Regions from separate parts of the Terrabacter sp. FW104-15G4B genome, predicted to be linked through region 3. Evidence: riboswitches for the same ligand, from Rfam matches in the RefSeq annotation. Region 3 holds a riboswitch; each other region holds the start of a gene.
What was found. Region 3 has a riboswitch for cyclic di-AMP ahead of AC3WRT_RS08830 (C40 family peptidase). Riboswitches for the same ligand answer to the same signal wherever they lie in the genome.
Positions count from the first base shown of each region.

Region 1: it holds a riboswitch for cyclic di-AMP, as region 3 does, so the genes downstream of both, AC3WRT_RS20350 (C40 family peptidase) here and AC3WRT_RS08830 (C40 family peptidase) in region 3, are expected to answer to the same signal.
Region 2: it holds a riboswitch for cyclic di-AMP, as region 3 does, so the genes downstream of both, AC3WRT_RS18480 (CHAP domain-containing protein) here and AC3WRT_RS08830 (C40 family peptidase) in region 3, are expected to answer to the same signal.
Region 4: it holds a riboswitch for cyclic di-AMP, as region 3 does, so the genes downstream of both, AC3WRT_RS02595 (transglycosylase family protein) here and AC3WRT_RS08830 (C40 family peptidase) in region 3, are expected to answer to the same signal.

Region 1 is NZ_JBYTCI010000055.1:1,667-9,104, forward strand. It holds gene glf (UDP-galactopyranose mutase) at 1-1,053, shown strand, start outside; gene AC3WRT_RS20335 (SpoIIE family protein phosphatase) at 1,194-3,362, shown strand; gene AC3WRT_RS20340 (STAS domain-containing protein) at 3,355-3,837, shown strand; gene AC3WRT_RS20345 (DsbA family oxidoreductase) at 3,840-4,523, opposite strand; gene AC3WRT_RS20350 (C40 family peptidase) at 4,632-5,438, opposite strand; cyclic di-AMP (ydaO/yuaA leader) riboswitch at 5,441-5,616, opposite strand; gene AC3WRT_RS20355 (iron-dependent transcriptional repressor DtxR) at 5,834-6,529, opposite strand; gene AC3WRT_RS20360 (MFS transporter) at 6,559-7,438, opposite strand, start outside.
Region 2 is NZ_JBYTCI010000035.1:316-7,753, reverse strand. It holds gene AC3WRT_RS18510 (S8 family peptidase) at 1-12, shown strand, start outside; gene AC3WRT_RS18505 (MFS transporter) at 139-1,419, opposite strand; gene AC3WRT_RS18500 (pirin family protein) at 1,468-2,490, shown strand; gene AC3WRT_RS18495 (zinc-dependent alcohol dehydrogenase family protein) at 2,617-3,633, shown strand; gene AC3WRT_RS18490 (alpha/beta hydrolase) at 3,844-4,521, shown strand; gene AC3WRT_RS18485 (iron chaperone) at 4,712-5,086, shown strand; cyclic di-AMP (ydaO/yuaA leader) riboswitch at 5,355-5,543, shown strand; gene AC3WRT_RS18480 (CHAP domain-containing protein) at 5,549-6,460, shown strand; gene AC3WRT_RS18475 (alkene reductase) at 6,681-7,438, shown strand, end outside.
Region 3 is NZ_JBYTCI010000008.1:88,161-95,598, forward strand. It holds gene AC3WRT_RS08820 (SRPBCC domain-containing protein) at 1-469, opposite strand, end outside; gene AC3WRT_RS08825 (glycosyltransferase) at 619-1,914, shown strand; gene AC3WRT_RS08830 (C40 family peptidase) at 1,924-2,331, opposite strand; gene AC3WRT_RS08835 (hypothetical protein) at 2,318-2,539, shown strand; cyclic di-AMP (ydaO/yuaA leader) riboswitch at 2,520-2,679, opposite strand; gene AC3WRT_RS08840 (FBP domain-containing protein) at 3,022-3,519, shown strand; tRNA gene AC3WRT_RS08845 (tRNA-Gly) at 3,599-3,672, shown strand; gene AC3WRT_RS08850 (acyl-CoA dehydrogenase) at 3,944-5,806, shown strand; gene AC3WRT_RS08855 (DUF6458 family protein) at 5,906-6,199, opposite strand; gene AC3WRT_RS08860 (hypothetical protein) at 6,285-7,160, opposite strand; gene AC3WRT_RS08865 (NHL domain-containing thioredoxin family protein) at 7,209-7,438, opposite strand, start outside.
Region 4 is NZ_JBYTCI010000002.1:157,401-164,838, forward strand. It holds gene AC3WRT_RS02570 (ATP-binding protein) at 1-155, shown strand, start outside; gene AC3WRT_RS02575 (FAD-dependent monooxygenase) at 211-1,755, shown strand; gene AC3WRT_RS02580 (dihydrofolate reductase family protein) at 1,943-2,509, opposite strand; gene AC3WRT_RS02585 (pyridoxamine 5'-phosphate oxidase family protein) at 2,749-3,204, opposite strand; tRNA gene AC3WRT_RS02590 (tRNA-Thr) at 3,579-3,651, opposite strand; gene AC3WRT_RS02595 (transglycosylase family protein) at 3,804-4,490, opposite strand; cyclic di-AMP (ydaO/yuaA leader) riboswitch at 4,494-4,683, opposite strand; gene AC3WRT_RS02600 (serine/threonine-protein kinase) at 5,002-6,783, opposite strand; gene AC3WRT_RS02605 (CBS domain-containing protein) at 6,883-7,314, opposite strand; partial or broken gene AC3WRT_RS02610 (hypothetical protein) at 7,430-7,438, shown strand, end outside.

The DNA of each region.
Region 1 (7,438 bases), on a different contig from region 3:
CTCGGCGGCAACGCGTGGTCCGAGCAGGAGCCGACCACCGGCATCGAGGTGCACCGCTACGGCGCGCACCTCTTCCACACCTCCAACGAGCGGGTGTGGGAGTACGTCAACCGCTTCACGTCCTTCACCGGCTACCAGCACCGCGTGTTCAGCGTCTTCAAGGACCGCGTCTATCCGCTGCCGATCAACCTCGGCACGGTCTGCGAGTACTTCGGCCGGCACCTGAACCCCACTCAGGCCCGCGAGCTGATCCGCGAGCAGGCGCAGGAGGGCCTCGACGGCGAGCCGGACAACCTCGAGGAGAAGGCGATCTCGCTCATCGGTCGCCCCCTCTACGAGGCGTTCGTCCGTGGCTACACCGCCAAGCAGTGGCAGCTCGACCCTCGTGAGCTCAGCCCGGAAATCATCACCCGCCTGCCGGTCCGCTACACCTTCGAGAACCGCTACTTCACCGACTCCTACGAGGGGCTGCCGACCGACGGGTATGCCGCGTGGCTGACCCGGATGGCGGAGTCGCCGCTCGTGGACGTGCGGCTCGACACCGACTACTTCGACGTGCGCGACGACCTGCCGGACGGCATACCCGTGGTCTACACCGGCCCCCTCGACCGGTACTTCGACTACTGCGAGGGCCCGCTGTCGTGGCGCACGCTGGACTTCGAGCAGGAGGTGCTCGACGTCGGCGACTTCCAGGGGACTCCGGTCATGAACTACGCCGACGAGGACGTGCCGTGGACGAGGATCCACGAGTTCCGACACTTCCACCCGGAGCGTGACTACCCCCGGGACCGCACCGTCGTCGTCCGGGAGTACTCCCGCACGGCCGACACCGTGGACGAGCCGTACTACCCGGTCAACGGCCCCCAGGACCGGGACCGGCTGGCCCGGTACCGTGAGCTGGCCCGGCAGGAGGAGAACGTCTGGTTCGGTGGCCGGCTCGGCAGCTACCTCTACCTCGACATGCACATGGCGATCGCATCGGCCATGTCACTCCTCGACAACGAGCTCCTGCCGAGACTGCAGGGCGACGGCGCGGCCAGGAACACCCGTTAGGGATGCTGCGGAGGCGGGACGGAACCCCGCCCGCCGCAGAAGGGGTGGACCAAGGGCTCGTCAGGGGCGCGGCATACTCCTAGAGTTCGTGCCATGGCGGGGCGTGGGTGGCGGGGCTGCTCCCGACGATGATGGCAGACGTGGGGGCGATCGAGACCTCACCCACTGCCGTCATGCCCGCTGTGGCCTCCCGAACGCACCGCCTGGTGCGCCTCGCAGGGATCGCCGTGGCCTACTACCTCGGCGCCCGCCTCGGTCTGGGCCTGTCCCTCGTCGGCAACGACGTCACGCCGCTCTGGCCGCCGTCCGGTGTGGCGGTTGCGGCGCTCGTCGTCCTCGGACGGTCCTACTGGCCGGCGATCGCCGTGGCGGCGTTCGTGGTGAACCTGCCGATCAGCACCACGCCGTTGGCCGCCGCCGCGATCACCGTCGGCAACACCCTCGCGCCGGTCCTCGCCGCAACCCTGCTGCGCCGGGTCGGCTTCCGTCGCGAGCTCGACCGCCATCGCGACGCCGTCGCGATCGTGTTCGTCGGCGCCCTGGCCAGCATGCTCGTCAGCGCGACGATCGGCTCGTCCACCCTCCTCGCGTCCGGCTCCATTCCCAGAGCCCAGCTGCCGACCGCCTGGGCCGTGTGGTGGACGGGCGACGCGATGGGCGTGCTCGCCGTCACGCCGTTCTTGCTGTGCCTGCCCCTCTTCCGGGAGCAACCACGCTGGCCTGCGCAGCGGTGGCTCGAGGCCGGGCTCATCATGGTCGTGGCCACCGTCGTCATCCTGATCGCCGTCGCCACCGGGCTTCCCTTCCTGTTCCCCACGCTGCCCGCCCTCGGCTGGGCAGCGTGGCGACTCCAGCTGCGGGGCGCTGCACCGGCAGCCCTCATCGCCTCGGTCCTCGCGTCGTGGGCGGCCGCGCAGCAGCACGGGCCGTTCGCGGGCAGGTCGCTGTTCGGCCAGATGCTGATCCTGCAGTCCTACAACGTGTGCGTCGCCCTCACGTCCTTCTTCCTCGCCGCCCTCGTCAGTGAGCGGCTCCGGGCCGCAGCCGCCCTCACGGCAGCCGCCACCGATCTCGAACGGCGCGTCGAGCAGCGCACGGCGCAGCTCACGGCGGCCAACGTCCGCCTGGTCACGGAGATCCGGGAGCGCTCACAGGCCCAGGACCTGCTGAGCCACGAGGAGGCGCGGGCCCGGCGTGAGCACCAGATCGCCGCGACCCTGCAACGCAGCCTCCTGCCGGACCGCCTACCCGACGTGCCCGGCCTCGCGTTCGCGGCGCGCTACGTCCCCGCCACGGCAGACGTGCAGGTCGGCGGCGACTGGTACGACGTCGTCCAGCTCCCGGGCGGCAGGGTCGGCCTCGCCATCGGCGACGTGGCCGGCCACGGGCTCCAGGCCGCCGCCACCATGGTGCAGGTCCGGATGGCGTTGAGGGCCTACGCGCTGCAGGACCCCTCCCCGGCGGCGGTGATGCGGGGAGTCCACCAGCTGGTGGCCAAGCTGCCCGTGCCGGAGATGGTGACGCTCGTCTACTTCGTCTACGACCCGGCCACCCGGCACCTTCGGTGGAGCAACGCCGGCCACCCACCCGCGCTGACCTTCGGGGAAGGGGATGGCTCGTTCCTGCTCGGCGCACTGGCGCCGCCCGTTGGCGTCACCGCCGAGGGGTCATACACCGAGGCCGGCTGCGACCTGGCGCCCGGTGCAACCCTGCTGCTCTACACCGACGGCCTGGTCGAGCGGCGTGGCGTGTCGCTCACCCATGGCCTCGAACGGCTCGACCGGGAGGCTCGCGCCGGCCTGGTCGACGACGCCCTCGACGCCCTCTGCGACCGGCTGCTCTCGACGTTCCTGGACGAGGACCACGTCGAGGACGACGTCGCTCTCCTGGTGATGCGGCCCGACCCGGCGGTCGACGGCGAGCTGGACGTGCAGCTGCCGGCGGAGGCCCGCAACCTCGTGCAGGTGCGCAGCGCTCTGCGGCGGTGGCTGCAGGAGTCGGGCACGCCCGATCCGGTGACCAACGACGTGCTCGTCGCCTGCGGCGAGGCCTGCGCCAACGTCGTGCAGCACGCCTACAGCGGGCAGGAGGCGCCAGGCGACCTCCTCGTCGAGGCACGCCTCCACGAGGACGTCCTCGAGCTCGTCGTCCGCGACACCGGCCGGTGGCGACCACCCGCCGACCGCGGTGGCGGGTGGGGCCTGCAGCTGATGAAGGGCCTGGTCGATGACGTCGAGGTGCAGAGCACCGCCGCTGGCACGGTGGTGCGCCTGCGCCGGCGCGTGGGCCGGGAGCGAGCTGATGGGTGAGCTGGCGACGCTCGAGACAGCCCACGCCGGCACGGTCCACGTCGCCCGCGTCACCGGCGAGCTCGACCTCTCGAACGCCCGGGAGCTCACCGACGCCCTCGCGCCCGCCGTGCCCGCTGACGTGACCCTCGTGGTCCTCGACCTGAGCGGCACGCGCTACCTCGACAGCGCCGCCATCGCCTCGCTCTTCCGCCTCGCGCAGCGCCTGCGAGACCGACGCCAGGACCTGCGGCTCGTGGTGCCCCCGGATGCGCCGATCCGCGCGGTCCTCGAGCTCACCCGGCTGACCCAGGTGATCACCGTCGACGAGGCCGTCCCCGACCTCCCGGACGTCGGGCGTGCGTATGCCGCCCTGCCGCCCGCGACCGCTCCCCTCGCCAAGCCCCGGGAGCCATCCGGCGTCGACGGGCCGGCAGCCGAGCTCGACGGCACGGCGGGCGCCCCTGCTGCGCAATGGCCCCCGGGGACGGGCTGAAGTCAGACGGTCTCCGTCGCGACGCCGCGCAGCAGGGCGAGGTAGTCCTCGACGGGCCGCGCACCGGACACGGCGGCATACCCGTTGGCGAGCACGAAGGGTGTCGACGTGACGCCCATGGCTCGAGCCTCCCGCTCGTCGGCGCGCACCTGCTCGGCGTAGGCGTCGGAGGCGAGCACGGCCGAGACGCGCCGCTCGTCGAGGCCGCACTCCGCCGAGAGCCGCTGCAGCACCTCGTGGTCGTCGATGGGCAGGCCCTCGCCGAAGTGGGCGGAGTGGAAGCGCTCCACGGCAGCCGACCGCAGGGCCGGCCCTCCCATCTCGCCGGCGAGGGCGCAGAGGCGGTGGGCGTCGAAGCTGTTGGCCCGCACCGCCCGGTCCCAGTCGAAGACGAGGTCGTCGGCCTGCGCCGTCTCGCTGGCCTTGGCGTTCATCAGCCGCCCGGTGCCCGCGTCGCCGCCGTGCCGCACCGACAGGTGCTCGCTGACGGGCACCCCTCCACCGACGGGGACGTCCGGGTAGAGCTCGAACGACCGCAGACGCAGCGTGACGTCGTGCGGGCGCTCGAAGGCACCGACCGCCGCCTCGATGCGTCGCTTGGCCACCCACGAGTAGGGGCAGACCAGGTCGCTCCAGAGGTCGAGCTCGATGAGGGTCGTGGATTCCGCGGCTGGCTGGTCGGTCATCGTCTCAGTCAACCACGCACGCAACGACGCTCGCCGACCGAGCCGGGAACGCACGATGCCCCCGCCGGATCGGCGGGGGCATCGTGAGGTGGCGTGAGAGGTGACGGCTCAGAATCGGCCGTAGCCCGACGGCGTGGTCCAGATCGAGTGGTTGCCGATCACGGTGCCGGGGCGCTGGGCGTCGATCATCCGGCCCGGGCTGACGTAGATGCCCACGTGGTAGGCCGGCGAGCCGAAGAAGACGAGGTCGCCGGGGCTCGGGCTGCTGACGCGGGTCGCGGCCGACTGCTGCGCGGACGCGGTGCGCGGGATGGAGATGCCGGCCTGGCGGTAGACGTACGAGGTGAAGCCCGAGCAGTCGAAGCCGGAGGGCGACGAGCCGCCGTAGACGTAGGGCACACCGAAGAAGGACTGGGCGATGCCCACGATGCCGCTGGCGGTGGGCGCCGGCGCGGGGTTGATCGCCGCGCGGGGCGTCGAGGTGGACCGCGACACGCGCTGGCTCGCCGTCTGGCGCTGCGAGGCCGCCTCGTCGGCGGCCTTTGCAGCCGCCTCCTCGGCGGCCTTCTTCTCGGCGCGCTGGGTCTTGACCTGGATGTCCTCGATGACGACCGGCTTGACCGTGGCCTGCGCGGACGCGGGCTTGGCGTAGCCGATGGCCGACAGGGCGTTGCCGGCCTTCAGGGCGCCTGCGGCGGGACCGACGGCGGCGGGAGCTGCGACGACGTTGCTGCTGCTCGACCCGTCGGCGGCGTTGGCCGTGCCGGCGAACGAGGCGACCAGACCACCCGAGGCCGCGACGATCGCGGCGCCCTTCACGGCGGGCTGAGCAGACTCCTTGGCGATCGTCTTGAGCTCCGACATCGCGTTGAAGCGACCGGGGGCGCGGTGGCGCCCGGGAACGTTCTGAGCCACGTTTGACCTCTCGACGCCTACGAGGTGAGCTGTCGGGTTCGGGCTGGAGGTACTGCCCGGCCTTCGCTCGGACCAGGTTCGGTCCACGGAGGGCTTCACCCCGAGGGCGTCTCTCGACGCCCGGAGAAAGTGGTTCCCCCGCTCCTGCCATGCGGTTCGTACTGAGCCTCAGGTCGATGGCAGGACTAGGCGGTCCGACCCGGGGCACTCACTCGACGGGGAGAGCAAGTGGGGCCAACCGTACCCAAAGGGATGGGCGTTGTCACCTCCGAGTTCCCGAATTGTGCAAATTCTCGGAGAGGCTCGGGCAAGTGACGGAAAAGCCCGGTCAAGGCATGGCAAGCAGTGACGAACGGCGTCATCCCGAGGTGGCGAACCACCACAGCGGCTGCGGCTCAGGCGGCCTGGCAGAAGACGTGCACCGCGACGTCGTCGGGCAGCGAGACCCCGGTGGAGGGCTCGCTCCCCTCCCGGACGGCGAGGACGCGGCCGTCCTCACGGACCACCTCGACCCGCGCGCCCGGCACGACCCCTGCGCTCGTCAGCAACGCGAGCGCCTCGGGGTCGACCTGCACCGGCTCGCCGATGCGCCGGATGGTCACGACGGCGGGCACGCCGCCGACGACCGCGCTCAGCGTGGTGAGGCCGGTGAGGAAGTCCTCGTCCTGGTGCACGCCGAGCTCCTCGAGCCCCGGGATGGGGTTGCCGTACGGCGACTCGAGGCCCTCGCCGATGAGGCCGAGGATCTTGCGCTCGACCTTCTCGGACATGACGTGCTCCCAGCGGCACGCCTCGTCGTGGGCGTACTCCCACTCGAGACCGATCACGTCGACGAGCAGCCGCTCGGCCAGCCGGTGCTTGCGCATGACGCGCGTCGCGAGCAGCCGACCGTGGTCGGACAGCTCGAGGTGGCGGTCACCGGACACGGCGACGAGCCCGTCGCGCTCCATCCGGGCCACCGTCTGCGACACCGTGGGACCCGAGTGCCCCAACCGCTCGGCGATGCGTGCGCGCAGAGGGACGATGCCCTCCTCCTCGAGCTCGAAGATGGTGCGCAGGTACATCTCGGTGGTGTCGATCAGGTCCGTCACTGTCATACCTTCTCAGAGTCGGAGGACGGTCACGGACCGCCGTCGGGCGCCGGCCTGCGGGTCGGGTCGTGGCGAGGCACCCAGACGCGCAGCCAGCCCGCCCCGGCGACGGCGCCCAGGCCCAGGAGGACCGACGCGGCGCCCAGCGAGACGACGGCGCTCAGCCCTGACAACACCAGAGGGCCCCCCGCCCTTCCCAGGTCGGCGCACAGGCGCCACCCACCGAGGAACTGGGCCCGGCCGTCCGCGGGCGAGGCGTCCGCCCCGAGCGTCATGATGAGCCCGGCCCCGAGGCCGTTGCCGACGCCGAGCACGGTCGCGGCCGCGGTCACTGCCACGAGGCTGGTCGCGAGCGGCAGCAGCGCCATGCCGAGTCCGAGCACGAGCATGCTGGGCACCGCGGCGGCGACCCGGCCGTAGCGGTCCATCAGCCACCCCGAGGGGTAGAAGAGCACCATGTCGAGGGCGCCCGCCACCCCGAAGACGAGCGACGTCTGGGCCGGCGAGAAGCCGACAGACTCCGCCCACAGCGGCACCAGCGCCTCCCGGACGGCGCGCGCGCCGGCCACGCACATGGCCCCGGTACCCAGGGTCAGCAGGACGTGCCGGTGCTGCAGCAGCACCGAGGAGACGCTGCGGGGCGCGCCACCGCCTGTAAGGCGGTGCGCGGACCCGGTGATGTCGGGGGCGAAGAGCACGAGGACGAACGCCGCGAGGCTCGCGACCCCGCCCACGGCATACGCCGCCTCCGTGCCCCCACGGGAGATGACGAAAGAGCCGATGAACGGTCCGACGAAGTAGCCGATGCGGTTCACCCCGCCGAGCGTCGAGAGCGCCCGAGCACGCATGGCGACGGGCACCGCCTCGGTCAGGTAGGCCTGCCGGGCCAGGCCGAAGAGCGACCCGGCC
Region 2 (7,438 bases), on a different contig from region 3:
GCCGTGAGCTGATCCTCCCCGACCTCCCCTCCCCGAACGCGGTGTTCGGTGTCGAACTCAGTGTTACACCACGGTTTTCGACACCGAACGCCGCGTTCGCGCATGTTCGGGGGGCGGATCAGGCGCGGTCAGATCAGGTCAGGCGGGGCAGGGGTGATGCCGCAGGGAGTGGACGGTGCGCGCCAGCAGGACGAGCGCGACGAGCTGGCTCACCGCCACGACGACGACCAGCACCGGAAGCGACCGCTCGTAGAGCCACCCCGCCACGAGCCCGCCGACGATCGCGAAGGCGCCCTGGACGCCCGCGAAGACTCCGTAGGCCGTCGCTCGCCTCGGCGCCTCCACGACCTCCGCGACGAGCGCCTTCACGGTCGAGTCCTGCACGCCGTAGGCGAGGCCCCAGACCGCGACCCCGACGAGCGACAGCGCCACCGAGCCCGACAGGGCAAGTGGGGGCACGAGCGCGACGAGCAGCGGCACGGCATACAGCACGGCGCCGCCGCGGCGGTCGTAGACGAGGCCCACCCCGAGGGCCGCGAGCGCCTCGACGGCCATCGCTCCGGCATACACGACCGGGACGGTGGCGACGGGGACGAGGCCCTCGACGGTGAGGTGGTAGCCGATGATGCCGAAGGTGACGAGGCCGCCCGTCATCAGCCCGGCCGCCAGGGCGTAGCCGAAGAACTCGCGCGGCAGGCCGGACCCGACCGCGTCGGCGAACCAGCCACGCAGGCCGCCGCCACCCGGACTGGCCTGTGCCGCAGGGACGGCGGCGCTCACGGCGTCGTAGACCGACGGGTCCGGCACCCGCGAGCGGATGACGGCGAGCAGCAGCATGGCCGCGGCACCGGGGATCGCGAGGACCGCCATTCCCGGCCAGATGACCCCGGTGGCCGCGACAACCGCCGCCACGAGCAACGGCCCGGCGAAGGCGCCCACCTGGTCGAGCGCCTTGTGCACACCGAAGCCGCGGCCCCGGCCGACCGCCGTGGCGACGTGGGCGAGCAGTGCGGACTTCGACGGGCTGCGCACCGCCTTCCCCGAACGCTCGAGGAGGATGAGGACCGAGGCCAGCACCACCCCCGCCCCCGCGACGAACGGCGTCACGGCGAGCAGCGGCACGCAGACGGAGGTGAGGCCGTAGCCGAGGATCGTCAGGCTCCAGTAGCGGCCGGTGCGGTCGGCGAGGGGCCCGAAGACGAGACGCAGCACGAGCGCCATCGCCTCGCCGGCGCCGGTCACGAGGCCGACGACGACGGCGGTGGCGCCGAGCGAGGCGAGCAGCGGGCCGTACATCGAGCGGGCGCCCTCGTAGACCATGTCGGCAGCGAGGCTCACGAAGCCGAACCACCAGACGACCCGCCACGCCGACCAGCGCCCGGCGCTGAGGGCGGGAGCGGGTGCAGCCGGATCCGTCATGCGAGGCAACGTAGCAACCAGACCTGCGACCGGGCCTAGCCTGATCAGGTGAGCAATCCTGACCGCCACCCCACCGAGGTCGTCTGCGGCGAGGACGAGTCGACCGGGTCCGGAACCACCCCCGCCATTCCCGCCGCCTTCGTCCTGCCCTACCGCGAGGTTCCGCTCGGCGGGCCGCGCGCGATGCCCGTGCGACGCAGCCTCCCCCAGCGCGAGCGCTCGCTCATCGGGGCGTGGTGCTTCGTCGACCACTACGGACCCGACGACGTGTCGCAGACCGGCGGCATGGTCGTGCCCGGCCACCCGCACACCGGTCTCCAGACCGTGTCATGGCTCTTCACCGGCGAGGTCGAGCACCGCGACACGACGGGCGCCCACGCGTACGTCCGCCCGGGCGAGCTCAACATCATGACCGCGGGCGCGGGCATCGCCCACTCGGAGTACTCCACGTCCGGCACCACGGTGCTCCACGGCGCCCAGCTGTGGGTGGCGCTGCCCGAGGCGGACCGCTTCACCGCGCCGGGCTTCGAGCACTACGCGCCGCCGGTCACCGAGGTCCAAGGGGCCCGGGTCCTCGTCTTCCTCGGCTCGCTCTTCGGGCAGCGCTCGCCCGTGACGATGTTCTCCGACCTCGTCGGCGCCGAGGTGACGCTCGAGGCCGGCGCCTCGCTCACCATCGACGTCGACCCCGGACATGAGCACGGACTGCTTTGCGACACGGGCGTCCTCACGGTCGGTGACGCGACGGCCAAGCCGGGCGAGATCGCCTTCCACGCCATCGGGACCGAGCGGATCACCGTCCGGGCCGGCGTGGACGAGCCGGCACGCTTCCTCGTGCTCGGCGGCGCGCCCTTCGGCGAGCAGATCGTCATGTGGTGGAACTTCATCGGCCGCAGCCACGACGAGGTCGTCGCCTTCCGCGAGGACTGGCAGCGCGAGCGCACGCTGCGCGAGCAGGGGTCGTACGCCGCCGCGGAGCTTGGCTCCCGGTACGGCACCTTCCCCGAGGCCTGGAGACACACCCTCCCCGCGCCCGAGCTGCCCAACCTGCGCCTGCGCTCCCGCGGCTGACCGGCTACGAAGGAAAGTGCCCACTCGACGTGCCAAATCCCGTCGAGTGGGCACTTCCCCACGGTCGAGTGGGCACTTCCCCACCGCCGGTTTGAGCCCGCACGGTGGCGGGAGAAGGATGGGCGCATGCGTGCCACGACGATCCATGCCCCGGGTGACATCCGCCTCTCCGACGTCCCCGACCCCACCATCGAGGAGCCGACCGACGCCGTCGTGCGCGTCGTCGCCGGCTGCATCTGCGGCTCCGACCTGTGGCCCTACCGCGGCGCCAACCCGATCACCGAGGGCTCGACGATCGGTCACGAGGCCGTCGGCGTCGTCGAGGCGGTCGGCGGAGACGTCCGCGAGTTCAGGCAGGGCGACTTCGTCGTCATCCCGTTCGTCCACTGCGACAACACCTGCCCGCACTGCCGAGCCGGCATGACCTCGGTCTGCGACCACCAGGGCTGGACCGAGAGCGGCCAGGCCGAGCTGGTCCGCGCCACCCAGGCCGACGGCAGCCTCGTCAAGACCGATGGCATGCCCGACGACGCCCTCATCCCGTCGCTGCTGACTCTGGCCGACGTCATGGCGACGGGCTGGCACGCGGCCGTCTCCTCACGGGTGCGTCCCGGCGGGACCGCCGTCGTCGTCGGCGACGGCGCGGTCGGCCTCTGCGGGGTCATCGCCGCCAGGGAGCTCGGGGCCGAGCGCATCGTCGCGATGTCGCGGCACGAGCCGCGCCAGGCGCTCGCCCGCGAGTTCGGCGCCACGCACGTCGTCGCCGAGCGTGACGACGCCGGCGTCGAGGCGATCCTGGAGCTGACCGACGGCGTCGGAGCCGACTCGGTGCTCGAGTGCGTCGGCACCGACCAGTCGATGAAGACGGCCTTCCGCATCGGCCGCCCCGGCTCGACCGTCGGCTTCGTCGGCGCCCCGCACGGCGTCGAGCTGCCCGTCCGGCAGATGTTCGTCCGCAACGTCGGCCTCGCCGGCGGCATGGCCCCGGTGCGCACCTATCTGCCCGACCTGCTGGAACGTGTCCTCGACGGCCGCATCGACCCGGGCAAGGTCTTCGACCTCACCCTCCCGCTCGACGAGGTCGCCGAGGGCTACAAGGCCATGGACGAGCGCCGCGCGATCAAGGTCCTCCTGCGCCCCTGACCCACCACTCGTCCGGCGTCGGCTGATCGCGTATGCCGTTTGACCAAACCGTTCGGGCGCCCGCTCCGAAGGGCTACCGTCACGAGCGGGCCCCCGGTTCGTGGCCTCTCGACGGTGGGAGCGGTGAACGGTGGGGCAGTGACCGGGCACACGGCATGCGTCCGACCCCCTCGGCTGACCACTCTCGGCCCCTCGACGACGGAGCACCACGTGACGGACGCCCGGCTCATCGACACGGCCGCGCCGAGGGAGCCCAGGGGCGTCGCCCTCGTGCTCCACGGTGGCGGGGCCAGACGTGAGCCGATGCGGGTGAGCCCGGCCCAGCTGTCGGTGCTGCGGATGGTGCCGATCGCGCACCGCATCGCCCGCGCCGGAAGGGGCGAGCTGGCCGTCCTGCGGCTGCTCAACTCGACGCGAGGCTGGGACGCCCACCACACCCCGGTCGACGACGTGCGCTGGGCACTCGGCCTGGTCGCCGAGCGGTTCGGCCCGGACCTGCGGGTCTGCCTCGTGGGGCACTCGCTCGGCGGACGAGCGGCCCTGCTCGCGGCCGCGGAGGAGCCGGTCTTCAGCGCCGTGGCGCTCAACCCGTGGGTCTACCCGACCGAGGGGCGCCTCGACGTGGGCGGGCGCCGGGTGCTCGTGGTCCACGGCGACGATGACCGGGTCGCGAGACCCGCGAACTCCGCCGCGGTCGCTCGGGACCTGACCAGGACCGCCGATCAGGTCGGCTACGTCACCGTCAAGGGCGGCAAGCACGCGATGGTGGGCCGGCACGCAGTCTTCGACGGCCTGGCCGCCGACTTCGCGACCGCGACGCTGCTCGGCCGCCGCCCGCACGGTGTTCTCGCGCGGGTGCTCGACGGCGAGCGGTGGGTCGACGTCTGACCGCTGCGCGCCGCCCAACACACCGACGTCGGGGAGCTCCTGCGTCGAGCCGCACCCGAAACGGCACGGTACGCACATTTCTGACGGTCTGGTCAGTGAGTGAGAACTTGTTTTGCGCGCGTCCGTTTTGCGCAATAGGGTCGGGATGACCCCTCCAACGACCGGTCCGGAACTGAAGTGAGGACCAGGATTGGCCCCGAGATTTGCGTCCGTCGATGACTACATCGCCTCCTACCCCGAGGAGACGCGAACCCAGCTCGCAGGGGTCCGACGCACGATCAGCCAGGCTGCCCCGCACGCCGGCGAGAAGATCAGCTACGGCATGGCGACGTTCACGGTCGACGGCAAGCCGCTGATCTACTACGCCGGCTGGAAGAACCACGTCGGCCTCTATCCCGTGCCGACCGGCGACGCGGACTTCGAGGAGGCGATCGCGCCCTACCGCCGCGCCAAGGACACCGTGCGCTTCCCGATCACCCGCCCCGTGCCCCTCGAGCTGGTCACCCAGATCACCCACCTGTGCCTCGAGCGGCGCGCCGCCGTGTCGGAGAAGTCCGAGAGCTGAGCCCCAGGACGTCGAGGCGCAGGCACCGAGACGGGGCCGGGCTACCCGAGGCACGAGGGCTCCGCTCGCGGTTTGGATGTGAACCGCGTCACACCCCGCACCGGTCATGCGCTCGTAAAGGCGGTCAAAACGGACGTCAAAGCCTTGTTACGGCGCGTCGCCGTTACCGTGGCGTGACTTTTGCCAGTTGGCTCGTCTACTCTTCCGGAAGCCCGGCCACCTGGTCGGGCTCTCGTGAGGTGGACCGCCTAGTCCCGTCACCGCCTGACGAGAGAGAGCAAACCTTGTGACGGGAGCGGAGGAACCACGAGTTTCTCCGGGCGTCCGGCGTAACGACTTCGGACGTCCTTGGGGTGAAGATCTCGCCCGCCGACACGACTCGTTCGTGAGGTGGGTGAGGACCGGGCACCTTTCCGCCCGAACCCGACAGCTAACTTCGTAGGCGCGGAGAGGTTCAACAGCGTGAACAACGAGACCATTCGCGGTCGCCACCGTGCGCCAGGCCGCTACAACCCACTCATCGAACTCAAGCTCATCGCCAGTGAGTCGGCTCAGCCGGCCATCAAGGCGGGAGCGGTCGTCGCAGCAACCGGTGGCCTCGTCGCCACCTTCGCCAGCTCGGCGAGCGCCGACACCCTGTCCCAGGCCCCGGCCGGAGTCGCCGCTGCTGGTGTCGGGGCGGCTCCCGCCGCCGTCGGCCCGGCGACCGCGACCCCAGCGGCTCCGGCCGCTTCGACGGCGCTGTCGAAGATCGGCTACGCTCCCGCCGCCCAGCAGGTCGCCGCGCAGCGCGTCGCCACGCCGAAGCCGCAGGTCATCAAGGACGTGCAGGTCGAGCAGGAGCGCGCCGAGGCCAAGGCCGTCGCCGCCAGCAAGGCTGTCGCCGCCAGCAAGACCCTGGCCGACCGCAAGGCTGCGGCCACCCGCGCCTCGCGCGACGTCACCCGCAAGACGCTGACGACGAGCACGTCGGCGACCAAGTCGCGCAGCAACGCGTCCGTTCCGAGCGCCTCGTCCGGCATGCGCGCCTCGTCCAACTGGGCCACCGCCGGCCAGTGCACCTGGGGCGCCCTCAACAAGTGGTACCAGTCCGAGGGCTACTACCCGGGCGGCTGGACCGGCAACGCGATGGTCTGGGCCTCGGGCGCGCGGTCCGCGGGCTACACCGTGAGCTCCACGCCGCGTACGCGCTCCATCATCGTCATGCAGCCCGGCGTCGCCGGCTCCTCCAGCGTGGGGCACGTCGCCTGGGTGACGGCCGTCAACGGCAACAAGGTGTCGATCATCGAGATGAACGCGATGGCGGGCGCCTACAACTACAACACCCGCACGGTCACCCTGAGCGGCGGCATGTCGTTCATCTACGCTCCGTGAGCCGAGCCGCTCGCTGACGCGGCTTCGAGAGGGGAGGATGCCTTCGGGCATCCCCCCCTCCGGCGTACCTGCCCGGTCCTTCCTGCGACATCGCCCACACTGCGGGCACATGGGAATGATCGGCCGCTCCTGCTCCTTGTCGCCCAGGTAGTTGAAGTCTCCACCGCCTCGGTGGCGGCCCCGACAGATCCGACAGTCCCCACACTTCAGGAGCAGGCCTGTGAGCACGGCTTTCGAGAGCATCCGTATCGGCCGCTGGGACCTCCCCCAGCGCTTCGTCATGGCACCGCTGACGCGCAACCGCGCGGGTGAGGGCCAGGCGCCGACCGAGCTCAACGCGCAGTACTACGGCCAGCGCGCGAGCGCCGGCCTGATCATCACCGAGGGCACCCAGCCGAGCGCCGTCGGCCAGGGCTACCTCGACACCCCCGGCATCCACTCCGACGAGCAGGTCACCGGCTGGCGCCTCGTCGCCGACGCGGTGCACGCGGGCGGCGGACACGTCGTCGTCCAGCTCATGCACGCCGGGCGCGTCGCGCACCCGGACAACAAGGGTGGGCTCGAGAGCGTCGCCCCGAGCGCCATCGCCGCGCCCGGCGAGATCGTGACCGCGAGCGGCCAGCAGGCGTATGCCGTCCCGCGCGCCCTCGAGACCGAGGCGATCCCCGCGCTCGTGGCGGAGTTCGTCCACGCGTCTCGCCAGGCCATCGCCGCCGGGCTCGACGGTGTCGAGATCCACGCCGCGAACGGCTACCTGCCGCACCAGTTCCTCGCCCCGTCGAGCAACCAGCGCACCGATGCCTACGGCGGCTCGCCCGAGAACCGCGCGCGCCTCACCGTCGAGATCACCAAGGCCGTGGCCGAGGCGATCGGCGCCGACCGCGTCGGCATCCGCATCTCGCCGGCGCACAACATCCAGGGCGTGTTGGAGGAGGACGAGGCCGACACCGCCGCGACGTACGAGTCGCTCGTCGAGGG
Region 3 (7,438 bases):
ACGCAGCGTACGACGCGAGCCGGGGAAGGAAGTGGTCCCAGCCGTTCGAGTGATCTCGATAGTTGGCCTCGAGCACCGCCGCCTCCCAGCCCCTTTCGCGGAAGCCGGTCTCGATGAAGGTCAGCAGCGTGCCTTCGCCGGAGGGGGCCAGCTCGAAGGCGACCAGAAGTGAGTTGCCTTCGTCTGCGACCTCCTGGGCGGCATGCGTCCAGCGGAAAGAGAACCTGCTCGGCGGCAGCGACTCCACCACGGTGAGGGTCACGACCTTGCCGCCCTCGTCGATGTCGCCGAAGGCGATCGTGCCCGTCGACCCGGGGGCTGCTTGGTAGGTGGCGGCATCTGCCCACCACTCGACGACGTGCCGGGGGTCGCTGACCACCTCGAAGACGACGTCCTGCGGTGCGTCGACGTAGACCTCACGCCGGATGCTTCCCAGCTCGACGTCGGGGTGAAGGGTGTCGCTGTGCATGGCTCCTCCTGCAATAAGTGGTTGCACGTCAACCTAGACGACCACTCCCGTACGCGCAACCCTTAGTTGCTTCTCGCCTTCGTCTGTGCGGGCGCGAGCGGGCCCGTGGCCGGTGGGCGCGCCCTGGTGGGATGTGTCAGGCTCGGCTCATGGCCGATGTCCTCGTGTGCGCGTCGTCGATCACCGGGCACGTGGCACCGATGCTGGCCGTCGCCCACCACCTGGCACAGGCGGGGCACACCGTCCGCATGACGACGGGCACCCGGTTCCGCGAGCAGGTCTCCTCGGCCGGAGTCGAGTTCGTGCCACTGCAGGGCGCCGCCGACATCGACGACCGCGACCTCGACCGCGCGTTCCCGGGGCGGACGCAGACGACCGGGATCGCCAGGGTCAGGTTCGACGTCTCGCACCTGTTCATCCGGGCCATGCGGCCTCAGTGGGGCGTGCTGTCTGCGGAGCTGCAACGCCGACCGGCAGATGTCGTTCTCCACGAGACGAGCTTCACCGGGGTCGCGCCCCTGCTCGCGCGCCCCGGCCCTCGCCCGACGGTGATCGGCTGCGGCGTCATCCCGCTGCCCCTCTCCTCGCCGCACGTGCCGCCCTTCGGAGCGGGACTGCCGTATGCCGTCGGACCGTCTGCCCTGTTTCGCAACGTCGTCGTCGGGGCCGCGATCCGTAAACTGGTGCTGGGCCGTCAGCAACGGGAGGCACAGGCAGCGCTCGCACAGTGCGTGCCGGGAGCGCGGCTGCCGGGCTACTTCATGGACGGCGTCGGAACTGCGGACCGCTTCCTGCAGCTGAGCGTTCCCTCGCTCGACTACCCACGACCCGACCTGCCACCCGAGGTCAGCTACATCGGTCCCGTCCTGCCGCGAGCCTTCGGGCCCGCTGCGCTGCCCGACTGGTGGTGCCGGCTCGACGGCACGAGGCCCGTCGTCCTCGTGACCCAGGGCACGCTCGACGTCCGGGACCTCGACCGCCTCATCGGCCCGTCACTGCGCGGGCTGCGCGACGAGGACGTCCTCGTCGTCGCCGTGACCGGAGGGCCGCCGACAAAGCAGCTGGGTCCACTTCCGGAAAACGCCTGTGCGGCAACGTTCCTGCCGTTCGACCTGCTGATGCCGCACGTCTCCGCACTGGTGACAAACGGTGGCTTCGGCGGGACGCACCACGCGCTCGCGCATGGCGTGCCGCTCGTCGTCGCGGGCGACACCGAGGAGAAGCCGGAGATCGCCGCCCGCGTGGAGTGGGCCGGCGCCGGCGTCAACCTTCGCACGGGCAGCCCGACCCCGAGCCAGGTGCGAGACGCGGTCCGGACGGTGCTCGGCCAGGGCGCCCACCGCGCTCGAGCGCAGTCCATCGGCGCCGACATCCGCCGGTCGGACGCGCTGGCCAGGATCGCGGCCGAGGTGGAGGCCTGCAGCGGCGCGCGGCAGGCCTCCTGAACCGAGCCGTCAGCGGATGCGACCCGCCTGCCACCTGCTCGTCCAGATCTTGCTGAGCATGACGCGCTGACCCGGCCGAGGCGAGTGCCAGATCTTGCCGTGGCCCGCATAGATGCCCACGTGGTAAGCGCGGCCGCGGGACATGAAGAAGACAAGGTCCCCGGGACGCACATTGGCCTTGGCCACCCGAATCGCCTTCTTGCGCTGCGCATTCGCAGTTCGCGGCAGCGACACGTGCAGCTGCTTGTCGTACACGTAGTAGACGAGACCGGAGCAGTCGAAGGACCGCGGCCCCGCACCGCCCCAGCGATACGGCTTGCCCTTCTGGGCCGCCGCGAGCCTGACGGCCTTCAGCCCCCGCGGGATGGCCACCGACGCCGGCGTGACGTAGGCGACGGGCGTCGTGGCGATGCTCACGGGCTGGGCAGTTGCTGGCGATGAGGTGAGCGGAGCGGCTGGCACCGCCGTGGACGACCCGCCCGTCACCGAGACTGCGTGGTCCGACGGTGCGGCGCCCGCCCCGATCAGCAGTGCCGCCAAGAGGGGCGTGATTGTCATTGACGACAAGGGAATTCGACGTGCAGAACTGGTGGTGGGCATGGTGCATTCCTTCCCGCGCCTGTGAGGTGAGCTGTCGGGTTCGGGCGGAAGCAGCCCGGCCGCAGATGCGGCTTCACCCCGAGGACCGGCTGGCCGGCCCGAAGGTGGGTCCCCCACTCCTGTCCGCTGTTGCGTGGCTGCCCCACCGGTGGACAGGACTCGGCGTCCGGTGGGCCGCACGGGGAGGACCCCGGGCGATTGACTCCAGCGACAATGACAGAACGGTCACGAAAGCATCATCAAACGACAGATCATGGCAAGAGTTGACAGTCTGAAACGGCCGAAAACGGACATCCCGCCCGGGGGCAGCAGCCAATTCGGGTGGACGCGGCGCCCGCCCTTGGCGCACCATGGTCGCTGCTCCACGGGAGCTCGTCAGTCGTCAGCGGGAAGGCCCGCGGGAGAGGGGGTGGCCACCATGGCCTGCTCAGCGGTCACGGTCGCACCCTGCCTCCCGCACCCCGGCTGACCGGTTCATCCGATCATGCCCCACCGACAGGACTGACCATGAAACCATTGACAGAGAATGAGATTCGCTCCTCCTTCGTCAACGCCTCGCGGCGTGAGGCGAAGCAGGCGAGCCTCCCCACCGACCTCGAGCGGCTCGGCGAACGCTGGGACCGGCTCGACTACCTCGGGTGGGTCGACCGCAGCAACCCCCAGCGCGCGTATGCCGTCGTGCCCGTCGACGACGAACCCGTCGGCTTCCTGCTGCGGGCCTCCGAGCGCACCCGCAGGGCGAGCACGATGTGCGCCTGGTGCGAGGACGTCTTCGCCACGACCGACGTCACCCTCTTCGTCGCCAAGCGCGCCGGCGCCGCCGGCCGGGAGGGCAACAGCCTGGGCACGCTGGTGCACGCCGACTTCAGCTGCTCGGCGCATGTCCGACGCCTGCCGAATGGCATGGAGGGCGGGCTCGACCCGCACGTCCTCGTCCAGCGTCGCGTCGAGGAGTTGCACACGCGCTCGTCGACCTTCGCCCGCCGGGTTCGGGACGGCTCGTAGGGCGGCGCCACCGGCGGCGCCACCGGCGAGTCGGATTTGGACGTCGGCACCCCTTCGTTGCTACGGTGGGCGACGCCTCGCAGGCGTAGTTCAGTAGCAGAACAGCCTTCTTCCAGAAGGAAGACGTACGTGCAATTCGTGCCGCCTGCTCCAGATGCGACGGGCCCGGTCATCGCGACCGGGCCCTTTCGCTGTCCCGGGCCCGAGGTCGCGTTCAAGGACGACAACCCGCAGGGGGGCGGAGTCGCGGGACACCCGGCCACCCGGCATACGCCATCGGTCGACGTGTCGCGCAACCGTGACCTATCGACCTTGCGATCGTTACCGGTCAGTAGCATCATGGAAGTGACCGGCCAGTAACCTGGCGCGCCCGCCGACGACGGCGCGGACGCACGACGAGCGACAGAACCCGGAGGGTCCCCGGATGGGCCACTACAAGAGCAACGTGCGCGACCTCGAGTTCAACCTCTTCGAGGTCTTCGGCCGGCAGGACGTCCTCGGCCAGGGCATCTATGCCGACGTCGACGTCGACGCCGCCAAGGACATCCTGCGCGAGGTGTCGCGACTCGCCGAGAACGAACTGGCCGACAGCCTGCTCGACAGCGACCGCAACCCGCCTGTCTACGACCCGGTCAACCAGACCGTGACGATGCCGGACTCCTTCAAGAGGTCGTTCAAGGCGTACGTCGACGGCGGCTGGGGCAACCTCGACGTGCCGGCCGAGCTCGGCGGCATGGTCGTGCCCGCCTCGCTGCGCTGGTCGGTCGCCGAGATGGTGTGCGGCGCCAACCCCGCCGTCCACATGTTCACCGCGAGCTACTCCTTCGCCAACCTGCTGTGGCACATGGGCACCGACGACCAGAAGAAGCTCGCCAAGCACATCGTCGACAGGGCCTGGCACACCACGATGGTGCTCACCGAGCCCGACGCCGGCTCCGACGTCGGCGCCGGCCGGACCAAGGCCGTCCAGCAGCCCGACGGCACGTGGCACATCACCGGCGTCAAGCGCTTCATCACCTCCGCCGAGTCCGACCTCGTCGACAACGTCGTGCACTTCGTCCTCGCCCGCCCCGAGGGCGCCGGCCCCGGCACCAAGGGCCTGTCCCTCTTCATCGTGCCGAAGTTCCACGTCGACCTCGAGACCGGTGAGCTGGGCGAGCGCAACGGCGCCCACGTCACGAATGTCGAGCACAAGATGGGCCTCAAGGTCAGCACCACGTGCGAGGTCACCTTCGGCGAGCAGCAGCCAGCCGTCGGCACTCTCCTCGGCGATGTGCATGACGGCATCGCGCAGATGTTCAAGGTCATCGAGAACGCGCGGATGTTCGTGGGCACCAAGGCCATTGCGACGCTGTCGACGGGCTACCTCAACGCCCTCGAGTACGCCAAGGAGCGCGTCCAGGGCGCCGACCTGACGCAGATGACCGACAAGACGGCGCCGCGTGTGCCCATCACCCACCACCCCGACGTGCGCCGCTCGCTCATGCTCCAGAAGGCGTATGCCGAGGGCCTGCGTGCGCTCGTGCTGTACACCGCGAGCCAGCAGGACGCCGTCGCCCAGGCGCAGGGCGGCAACCCCGCCGCGCCGCTCGAGAAGGGCTCGCCGGCCGAGGTCGCCAACCGGATCAGCGAGCTCATGCTCCCGCTCGTCAAGGGCCTGGGCTCCGAGCGGGCCTGGGTGCTGCTCGGCACCGAGTCGCTCCAGACGTACGGCGGCTCCGGCTTCCTGCAGGACTACCCGATCGAGCAGTACGTCCGCGACGCGAAGATCGACACGCTCTACGAGGGCACGACCGCCATCCAGGGCCTCGACTTCTTCTTCCGCAAGATCGTCCGCGACAAGGGCCAGGCCCTGCAGCACGTCGCCGGGCAGATCCAGGAGTTCGCCAAGGACCTCGGCGGCTCGCTCGACACCGAGCGCGAGCTGCTGGGCCGGGCGCTCGAGGACATCCAGGGCATCGTCGGTCACCTGATCGGCGACCTCATGAAGAGTGACCCCCGGATGGGCGGCGAGACGGCCAACCTCTACAAGGTCGGCCAGAACACGACGCGCCTGCTCCTCGCCGCCGGTGATCTCGTCGTCGGGTGGCTGCTGCTGCGCCAGGCAGAGGTCGCCCAGAACGCCCTCGACGAAGGCGCGACCGGCAAGGACCGGGACTTCTACCTCGGCAAGGTCGCAGCGGCGTCGTTCTACGCCAAGAACGTCCTGCCCAGGCTGGCCGCCGAGCGTGCCATCGCCGAGGCCACGGACAACGACCTCATGGACGTCCCCGAGTCAGCCTTCTGACCCCTGATCCCGCTTCCCCCAACGTCGAAAGGCCACAAACCGGGCTCCGGTTCGTGGCCTTTCGACGGTTGAAGGGCCGGTTTGTGGCCTTTCGACGGTTCAGATGGTGCCGTCGCGACGCTCGACGCGGCGCTCGACGACCTCAGGCTCGTCGACCCGACGCTCGACGACGTCGGGCGCGCCCCGGCGCTCCGCGACGATCGTGTGCTGCGTGCGGGTGCGCTGCGCGTTGAGGACGAGCGCGAGGATGATCGCGAGCGCGCCCGCGACCATGAGGATGATGCCGATCGTGTTGCCGGTGTTGCTGCTCAGGTTGAGGACGCTGGAGTCGATGTTCGTGAAGTAGAAGATCGCGCCGACGACGAGCAGGAAGATCCCGAGTCCGATACCCATGAGGTCTCCTTGGCTGGGGGCACGTCTGGAGGCGTGCCTGCGATGCACATACCCTCGGCGGCACCCGGAGCCACGGGCCGGTCCCTCAGTGGGGGCGGCGGCGGCCCACCAGGCTGAGGGCGCTCACGAGGAGCATGACGACTCCCGCCCCGACGGCGATCGCGATCTCGTAGTAGAGGTTGCGCGCGGCCAGGCCGTAGGCGGCGTCGGCGATCGTCCTGGCCACCTCGGGGTCCACCCTGCGCATGAGCGGCTCGCGCGCCACCATGAGGACCAGCGCGAGCGCCAGCGCCATGGCGATCCAGCCGACGGCCACCAGGCTCGTCGCCGTGCGCCAGCGCCGGGCGAGCGCGATCGACAGCAGCGCGAGCACGACCACGACCAGGGGCGCCCACGGCCCCCAGGCATCGGCGATCCGGTATGCCTCCTGCGCCTTCTGCAGGTCGCTGGCCTTGACGAGGGGGATCGTCACGACCGGTGCGATGGACGCGGCGTTCGGCACCCCGGCCTGCTCGAGCGTGGAGGTCAGCGCCGGCACGGGGATGGTGACCCGGACCGAGACGCGGCCCTGGGCGTCGAGCGCGGTGTCGGCCCGGCCTCGCATGAGGTCGATGAACTGCGTGTGCAGGGCCCGGATGCCGGTGGCCCACGCCGTCGTCACCGCGGGGCTGGCGACGAGCTCGGCAGCTTTGGTGCGCAGCGGCGCCTCGAGAACCTTCTCGATCGCCGGTTGCAGGTCTACGGCCCCGAGGACGCCCTGCACGATGCCGTCGGTGAGCGCCTCCTGCACCTGCGGCTTGGTGACGACGGGCCGCAGCTCGTCGACGAAGACGTCGGTGCGGGTCAGCATCACCGAGGCCCAGAAGGCCACGAGCGACACCGGCAGCAGCACGATGGCCAGCAGGCCGCACACCGCCGAGAGGAACGAGCGGCCGGCGCCACCGGAGCCTTGTCGTGCCACGTCTGCCGCCTTGTGCGCTCGGTGTCGTCGGGGTCGCCGCCGACCGGACTAGTCCCCGGCCTGGACTCCCCGCAGGTCGAGAGTCAGTGTGGCACCGGCGCTCCGGTCCAGGACGACGGGGATGCCCCAGTCCTGCTGGAAGAGGTGGCAGGCGGCGTGCTCGGGCACCTCGCCTGTGTCAGGGTCCCCGTCGCACGCGGCCGCCTGCACCGAGATGTGCAGCGTCCCGGAGCCGATGCCCTCGCGCAGCACCAGCGTGCGAGTCAGCCCTTCGGCCC
Region 4 (7,438 bases), on a different contig from region 3:
CCGCTCGTCTCGTCCTCTCGGTGCGCACGGTCGAAGCCCACGTCGACCGGGTTCTCACCAAGCTCGGCTTTCACTCGCGCACCCAGCTGGCCGTCTGGGCACACGAGACCGGCGTCCTGGCGCAGCCGCGCGGCTCGGAAGCACCGGATAGGTAGGCAAGTAGGTAGTCCTTCGGACGACGGGGCTTGGCTGCGCCCGCATGGTGGCTGCATGGACACCACCCGAAGCTCCACCGACTACGACGTGCTCGTCGTCGGAGCCGGCCCGACCGGCCTCACCCTCGCCATCCAGCTCCTCGCCAGAGGCGTCTCCACCCGTCTCATCGAGCGAGACGTCGGGCTGCCGCACCTCAGCCGCGCAATCGGCATCCAGGCCCGCACCATGGAGACGCTTGAGACCATGGGCATCCTCGACCGATTCCTCGAGGTAGGCCACCGGGTCCGCGGAATCCGCGTCCAGCGGGGTACTCGCGAACTGGCCGTCGTCGACATGGCTCACAACGGCTCCCGGTACGACTTCATCCTCCATCTCCCGCAGGAACGAACCGAGGCCCTGTTGCGTGAGCGGCTCGCCCAGCTCGGAGGCGAGATCGAGTACGGGGTGGAGCTGGTCTCCTTCACCGATGAGGATCGTCAGGTCACTGCGACCCTGCGTCACCGCAGCGGACACCCCCACGTCCACCACGCCGTAACAGCGGCGTACCTGGTCGGCTGCGACGGAGCGCACAGCACGGTCCGACACCTGCTGGGAGCGCCATTCGTCGGCCAGCCGCACCCGTTCGACTGGCTGCTCGCCGACACGCGGGTGGACTGGGACGGCCCTGCTGACCTGGTCCACGTCTTCGCTCGGGCAGAGGGGGCGCCCTTGCTCTGCGTGCCGATCACCCCCGACCTCTGGCGCCTCTCCCTGCCCATGCCGGGTCCCCGTGACGGCAGGCCGCCGACGCTCGAGGAGGTCCAGGCGCTGGTCGACGTGCGGTCACCTCGACCCCTGACCCTTCACGACCCGGAGACGCTGACCAGCTTCCGCTGCCAGCTCCGCTCAACCACCGCGTACCGCACCGGGCGCGTGCTGCTTGCGGGTGATGCCGTGCACATCCACTCCCCCGCTGGCGGGCAGGGCATGAACACCGGAATGCAGGACGCCACCAACCTCGCGTGGAAGCTCGCCCTCGTCCTGGACCGTCACGCGCCAGACAGACTCCTCGACAGCTACGGCCTCGAGCGCGGCCCCGTCGCCCGGGAGGTGCTCGCCTTCACGGAGGCATTCGTCAAGTTCGGCACCGCCCCCCGGTCGGCCGCTCGCGCGATGCGCGACGCTCTGCTTCCCGCGCTGCGGCTTCCGGCCGCACAACGCCGCCTCGCCGGCCGCACAGCACAGACCTCCATCGCCTACCGGGAGAGCCCACTCAACCGTCCCAGCCGCGTGGTGGGCCTCCCTCGCGCCGGCGACCGCATGCCAGACCTCGCAGTGCGCACCGTCCAAGGCGCGACAACCCTGTACGTCGCCCTGCGCGGCGGCCGGCACGTCCTGGTCGACGGAACGAGGGCCGAGAGGCCTTGCGCGCCACTAGAACTGGGCGGCATGGTCGACGTGGTCACCGCACGTCTGCCCCGGAGCGCGATGGTGCTCGTCCGCCCAGACGGCTACGTGGCCTCAGTGGACACCAGACTCGGGCCCGCGGAGCTCCTCGCGTACCTGCCGGCCGGCCGCAAGCCCCTTCCGGCCCCAGAACTTGAGGCCCATGGCAGGTGAGCGCGATCGCGCCGCGGGCCGCGGCATACGGCAGCGCGTCGTATGCGGTTGGACCCGCCTCCGCCCAGAGGTGGCTCAAGGGTGCGCGGCGGCTCGAGGCCGCGGCCACACTTCAGCATGGCGCACTGGTCGCACTGGTCGCCGGACGACGAAACATACTCACGTCAGCCGCTTTCCGGCGCAACCGTCAGGCGGGGTGCCGGACCGCGTGGCGCACGTAGACCACGCCGTTGTCGAATCGTCGGTGGTCAAGCAGTTCGAGGTCGAGCCGCACGCCTCGGGGCAGCGCCGGCTTGCCGCCGCCGACCAGGACCGGGCACAGCAGCAGCACGCACTCGTCGACGAGGCCGTGCCGGAAGGCCTCGGCGGCGATCCCCGCGCCTCCGATGCTCAGGTTCGAGGCGGAGGTCTCCTTGAGCCGCCGTACCGCCTCGGGTTCGAACTGCCGCTCGATCCTCGTGCGCGCGGTCGACACGTCGGTAAGCGAGGTGGAGTAGACGACCTTGTCGGCGTCACGCCAGATCTCGGCGTACTCGCGGACCACGGGGGGCTCGTCCGTCAGCCAGTCGTCGCTCTCCCAGACACGCATCATCTCGTACATGCGTCGCCCGTAGAGCGACGTGCCGACGTGCCGCTCGTGCTCGTTCCAGAACGCGTGCACCTCCTCGTCCGGCACGGACCAGTCGAACGAACCCGTCTCGTCCTCGAGGAAACCGTCGAGCGAGACGTTGGCCGCGTATATCAACTTGCCCATGGAGCCCTCCGCCCAGACGCGAGCAACTTGCGACGTCACACAGGCACAGTCAACAGCATCGACTTGCGGATCGATGAGCCCACCGCGAAGAGAAGGTGCAAAGTGGCCACCGTCGACGGAAGGTGATCTGTACCGTCGCCGGCTCATGCCGCCGAGCGAGCGCGTTGTCGTCCCTGACATGCGGACATGGATGACCACGCAGACTGGCCGAGCGACGCTCGCTGTGGCAGAGCCTTCGTTCAGGCGCTCGCGGCCGCCTCCATCGCGCGCTCGACCGCGCTCGGGAAACGAGTCTCGAAGTCGAGCACGCCCACCCAGTCGGGCGTGACGAAGATCCGGGTCATGTGGGCCGTGATTGCCCGCAGGTTGCCCAACCATGCCTGCGCCGGCTCCTCAGCGAGGCTGCGTATGCACATGGCCTCGTACTCGGGCGCCAGCCCGTCGACGGTGTCCATCCGGATAGACCCACGGATCTGCAGCACCTTGTAGGGCATCTCGTCCGTGTCGAGCGACACTGCGACTCGGGCGCCATCGCGTAAGGCCTTCATCTTCGGTGAGTCCGGGGGTGTGCCGAAGACAATCTCCTTCCCGGTCCAGTGGAACCAGATGGGCACGACGCGTGGAGTCCCGTCCGTCCACTGGTAGGCCAGCCGTGCGGGCCGCGGAGACTGGAGCAGCCGCTGCGCGGCCGCCAGACGTCAGTGCAGATCCCCTCTTCCCGGTAGGACTCGCGCAGCGCTGCTGCGTCGACCTCCTCCCCGCGCTGGAGACGTCGACCACGCTCTGTCCGCTTTCTGCCGCGCTCCGGCGGGCGTCCAAGCGGCGAGCTGGCAGGACCAGTGCCGAAAACACAAGTCGTCCGCGCGCTTTGGTACGTCGTGATTTCGTGCGATCGATGTGCGATTAGGCAGCGGATGCAGGTAAGGAGAGCGGCCACCGTGCGAGGCCTGCGGCCGCGTTCCTGCAGGTCAGAGGCTGTTCTCGGCCGTCGCCACCACCTGTTGTCACTTAACAGGTGGTCTGTGAGACCCCACAGGACCCGGGCTCACTTGTGTACCAAGCGAATACGAGCTGGCGAGGGGACTCGAACCCCTAACCGCCTGTTTACAAGACAGGTGCGCTACCAATTGCGCCACGCCAGCGGGCCCCCGGCACGAGCGTCGAGGACGGGCGAAAGCGTAACCGAGCCCGGCGGCATCCGCCCAACCCGGCAGAGCCGGGAACGAGGAGGACGGCCCCGCGCGAGTCCAGGGGTTGGTCGCGCGAGGCCGTCCGGCTCAGTTCTGCCAGAGACTCAGGGCAGACGCAGAGTCTGGCCGACGAAGATGAGGTTCGGGTTGGTGACCCGGGCTCCGTTGGCCTTCCAGAGGGCCTTCCAGCCGCCGGCCACGTGGTAGCGAGCCGCCAGCTCGCCGAGGGTGTCACCCTTGCGGACCGTGATCGCGGCTCCCTTGGCGGTGTTGCGTGCCGTGGTGCGTGCCGTGGACGTCCTGGTGGGCTTCGCGGTCGGCTTGGCCGCGTAGGTCTTCTTCTTGTCGACCTTCTTGGTCGTGAGCGGCTTGCGGGCCGTCGAGCGAGACACCGGGGCTGCGGTGGCGCCGCCGTTGGAGCGCGTCAGGCCGGCACGCTGTGAGCACACGGGCCAGGCGCCCGGACCCTGCGAGGCGAGCACGCGCTGGGCAATGGCGATCTGCTCGCCCCTGGAGGCGAGGTCAGCGCGCGGCGCGTAGGCCGAACCGCCGTAGCCGCGCCAGGTGCTCTGCACGAACTGCAGGCCCCCGTAGAAGCCGTTGCCGGTGTTGATGTGCCAGTTGCCGCTCGACTCACACTGTGCGACGCGGTCCCAGACCGAGGAGGCCTTGGCCGAGCCTGCGGTGGCGATGCCGCCGACGATGGTTGCGGCTCCAGCGATTCCGACTCCGGCGATGCGCTGCTTGGTCGAGATCTTCTTCGCCGCGGCATGCTTGGACAGGTAGTGCATGGGAGTTCCTTCCTGACGTGCGCCTGCGGGGTTAGCTGTCGGGTTGGGACGTCAGGTGCCCCGTCGCGGATGCGACTTCACCCCAAGGCCAGGTCTCGTCCTCTTTGGACATGCGCTACAACACACATGCACTCACTGGCCACACTGGGTCCCCCGTCCTCGCCCGGCCCACGGGTGTGGGCTACTTCCCTGGCTGGCGAGGCTCGGCGCGCTCAGGGAACGGATTCAATGGGTGTCCATGTGAAATTGTGGTGCGTTCGTGTGGAGCCGGACGCGACGAAGCGACCCGGGAGTCAGAAGCTCATCTCCCGTTCGACCCGAAAGTCGAGGCCGCCGAGCACAGACGGTACGTGACACTTCAACCCTGCACAAGGCATGTCGAGATACTTCTGTGATGTTTTTTTCCGCCGCCATCCGGCTGGATGCGCTATAGCACACATGCGCCGCACAGTCCCGTCACACGTCTCGGACAGCAGTCACGGGGGGCTACCCGCCCCCGCCCGGGAGGGTGTCAGTCCCCGAATGGGTTGGAGCTGAAGGGATTCCACGTGAAGCTCGCCCCGTGCTGCAGCGCGACGAGCGCTGCCGCGACCCCGCAGACGGTGAGCAGCCCGGCCACGAGCTGGGTCCCCAGGCCGGCTGGGACGACACGCCGCGCGATCGAGCGCGACCCCCGCCGCAGCGAGGCGCCGCCGGGTCCCCACCACAACATGAGCAGACCGACGGCCCCACCGACGGCCAGCGTGACCGGCGCTCCCGGACCGAGCTGCGAGCCATTCGTGCCGGCAAGGAGCAGGGCCGTGGCGAAGACAGCGGCCAGAGCGACCGCGACGGGCAGCAGCATCCCCACGGCGGTCGCGATGATGCCGACGACGAGGTGCCAGGGGCTCGAGACCACGGCGAACGGCACGTCGCTGCGTCGCCGTCCGTAGTCGTAGCGGCGCAGCACGAGCGCCGTCACGGAGCGGTCCGTGGCGCGTGCGAGCGCCGACAGCACGACGAGCACGACGAGGGCGATGCCGGGCCACGCCGTCAAGGCGCCGACCCACGCCACCGCCACCGCGGCGAGCAGCCCCGTGCGCATCGGCAGCCCGATGCGGGGGTCGCCCTCGCGCTGGGCCTGCTCGTGCTCCTCCTCGTCCCAGTCGTGCTCGTCCCACGCCTGGTCGTCCCATCCCTGGTCGTATGCCGTAGGGCCGGGTGCCGGCTCCCGGCGCACGCTCGTTGGTGGCGCCCACCGCGTCGGCTCGTCGACGGGTGAGCGCACGGGGAGCTGCGCGACGCGCGGGGGAAGAGCGGGCGGCATGACGGCGGTGCCGCCGTTCTGCACGACCTGCGTGTCTCCCGGCGCGGCGGCGGCGCGGCCGTCGTCCCAGGGGCCGCCACCGGGGGCGGGGACCGTCGCGGCCCGCCCTGCGGCGTAGGCCTCGAGCGCCCCGATCACGTCGTCGGCGTGCGGCCGCTGGCGCGGGTCGGGCGACAGCGAGGCCCGTAGCAGCGGGACGAGCCGCGGGTCCACGCCGTCGAGGTCGACGTCGCCGGCGCGAACGCGGGTGAGCACGGCATCCATGCGAGCGCGCCCGAACGGCGGGCGTCCGGACGCGGCATACGTGATCGTCGCGGCCCACCCCCACCAGTCCGTGGCGTCGGTGATCGACGCCCCCTCGACGAGCTCGGGCGAGAGGTAGCCGGGTGTGCCCATGACGAGCCCGCCCACGGTGTGGCGCACGTCATCCTGCAGGTGCGCGATGCCGAAGTCGATCAGGACGGGCTCGCCGTCCTCGATCAGCACGTTGCCGGGCTTGATGTCGCGGTGGACCACCCCGCACGCGTGGATCGACCGGATCGCCTCCGCGACGCCGCGCGCCAGGCGCAACAGGTCTGCCGGAGGCAGCGGGCCGCGCTCCTCGACGACCTCGTCGAGGGCGGGTCCGGGCACGTAGCGCGTCACGATGTAGGGACGGGGGGCCATGACGTCGGCGTCGATGACGCTCGCCACCCGCGCGTCCCGGATGCGCGAGAGCGTGTCGACCTCGCGTGCGAGTCGCTGGCGCGCCTCGGCGTCATGGGCCACGTGAGCGCGCAGCACCTTGATCGCCACCGCCCGCCCCCTGGGGTCCAGGGCCAGGTGGACGACGCCCATCCCGCCCTCACCGATCTCCTCGATGAGGCGGTAGGGACCGATGCGCTGGTCGGTGCCGAGGGCCGGAGCTGCGGGCCCTGACGGGACCCTGCCCGTGCGCGCGCCCGAAGGCGGGCTCGGCACCCGCGCGGTCCGGTCGTACGCAGTCATTCCCCTACGGTAAGCGACCGGGCGCCCGAGCCATGAACCCTGCGGCAGCGTGCCGCGGAGTGTCCGGTTTCCTCCCGGTCACCGGGATGTCCGTGACGTTCAGTGGCTGATGTAGTCGCGCAGCTGGTCGCGCTCCGACTGCAGCTCGGAGAGCCGGTGCTTGACGATGTCGCCGATGGACACGATGGCGGCGAGCCGGCCCTCGGCGTCGACGATCGGCACGTGCCGTACCCGCAGCTCGGTCATGGTGGCGGCGAGGTCGGCGATGTTGTCGTCCGTCGTGCCCGTCGTGACCTCGCCCGTCATGATTCGCGACACGGGGCCGTCGAGGACGCCCGGCCCATGGCTGTGCAGGTGGCGCACGACGTCGCGCTCGCTCACGATGCCCTCGACGGACGAGCCGTCCGTGCTGACGACGACCGCACCGATGCGATGCTCCGCCAGCAGGGCGAGCAGGTTCGAGACGGTCTCCCCGGGCTCCACGGTGATGACCTCGCTGCCCTTGTGGCGCAGCACGTCAGAAACCTTCACGGCGACTCCTTCACCTCGAGCGATGCCTCTCCCGGCGGCCCACTCACTCCGCCACAGAGGCCATGACTCGACCCTAGAGCGGGACCGGACGGGCCGCCAGCATTCGGTCGTTAGAGTGAGTCGA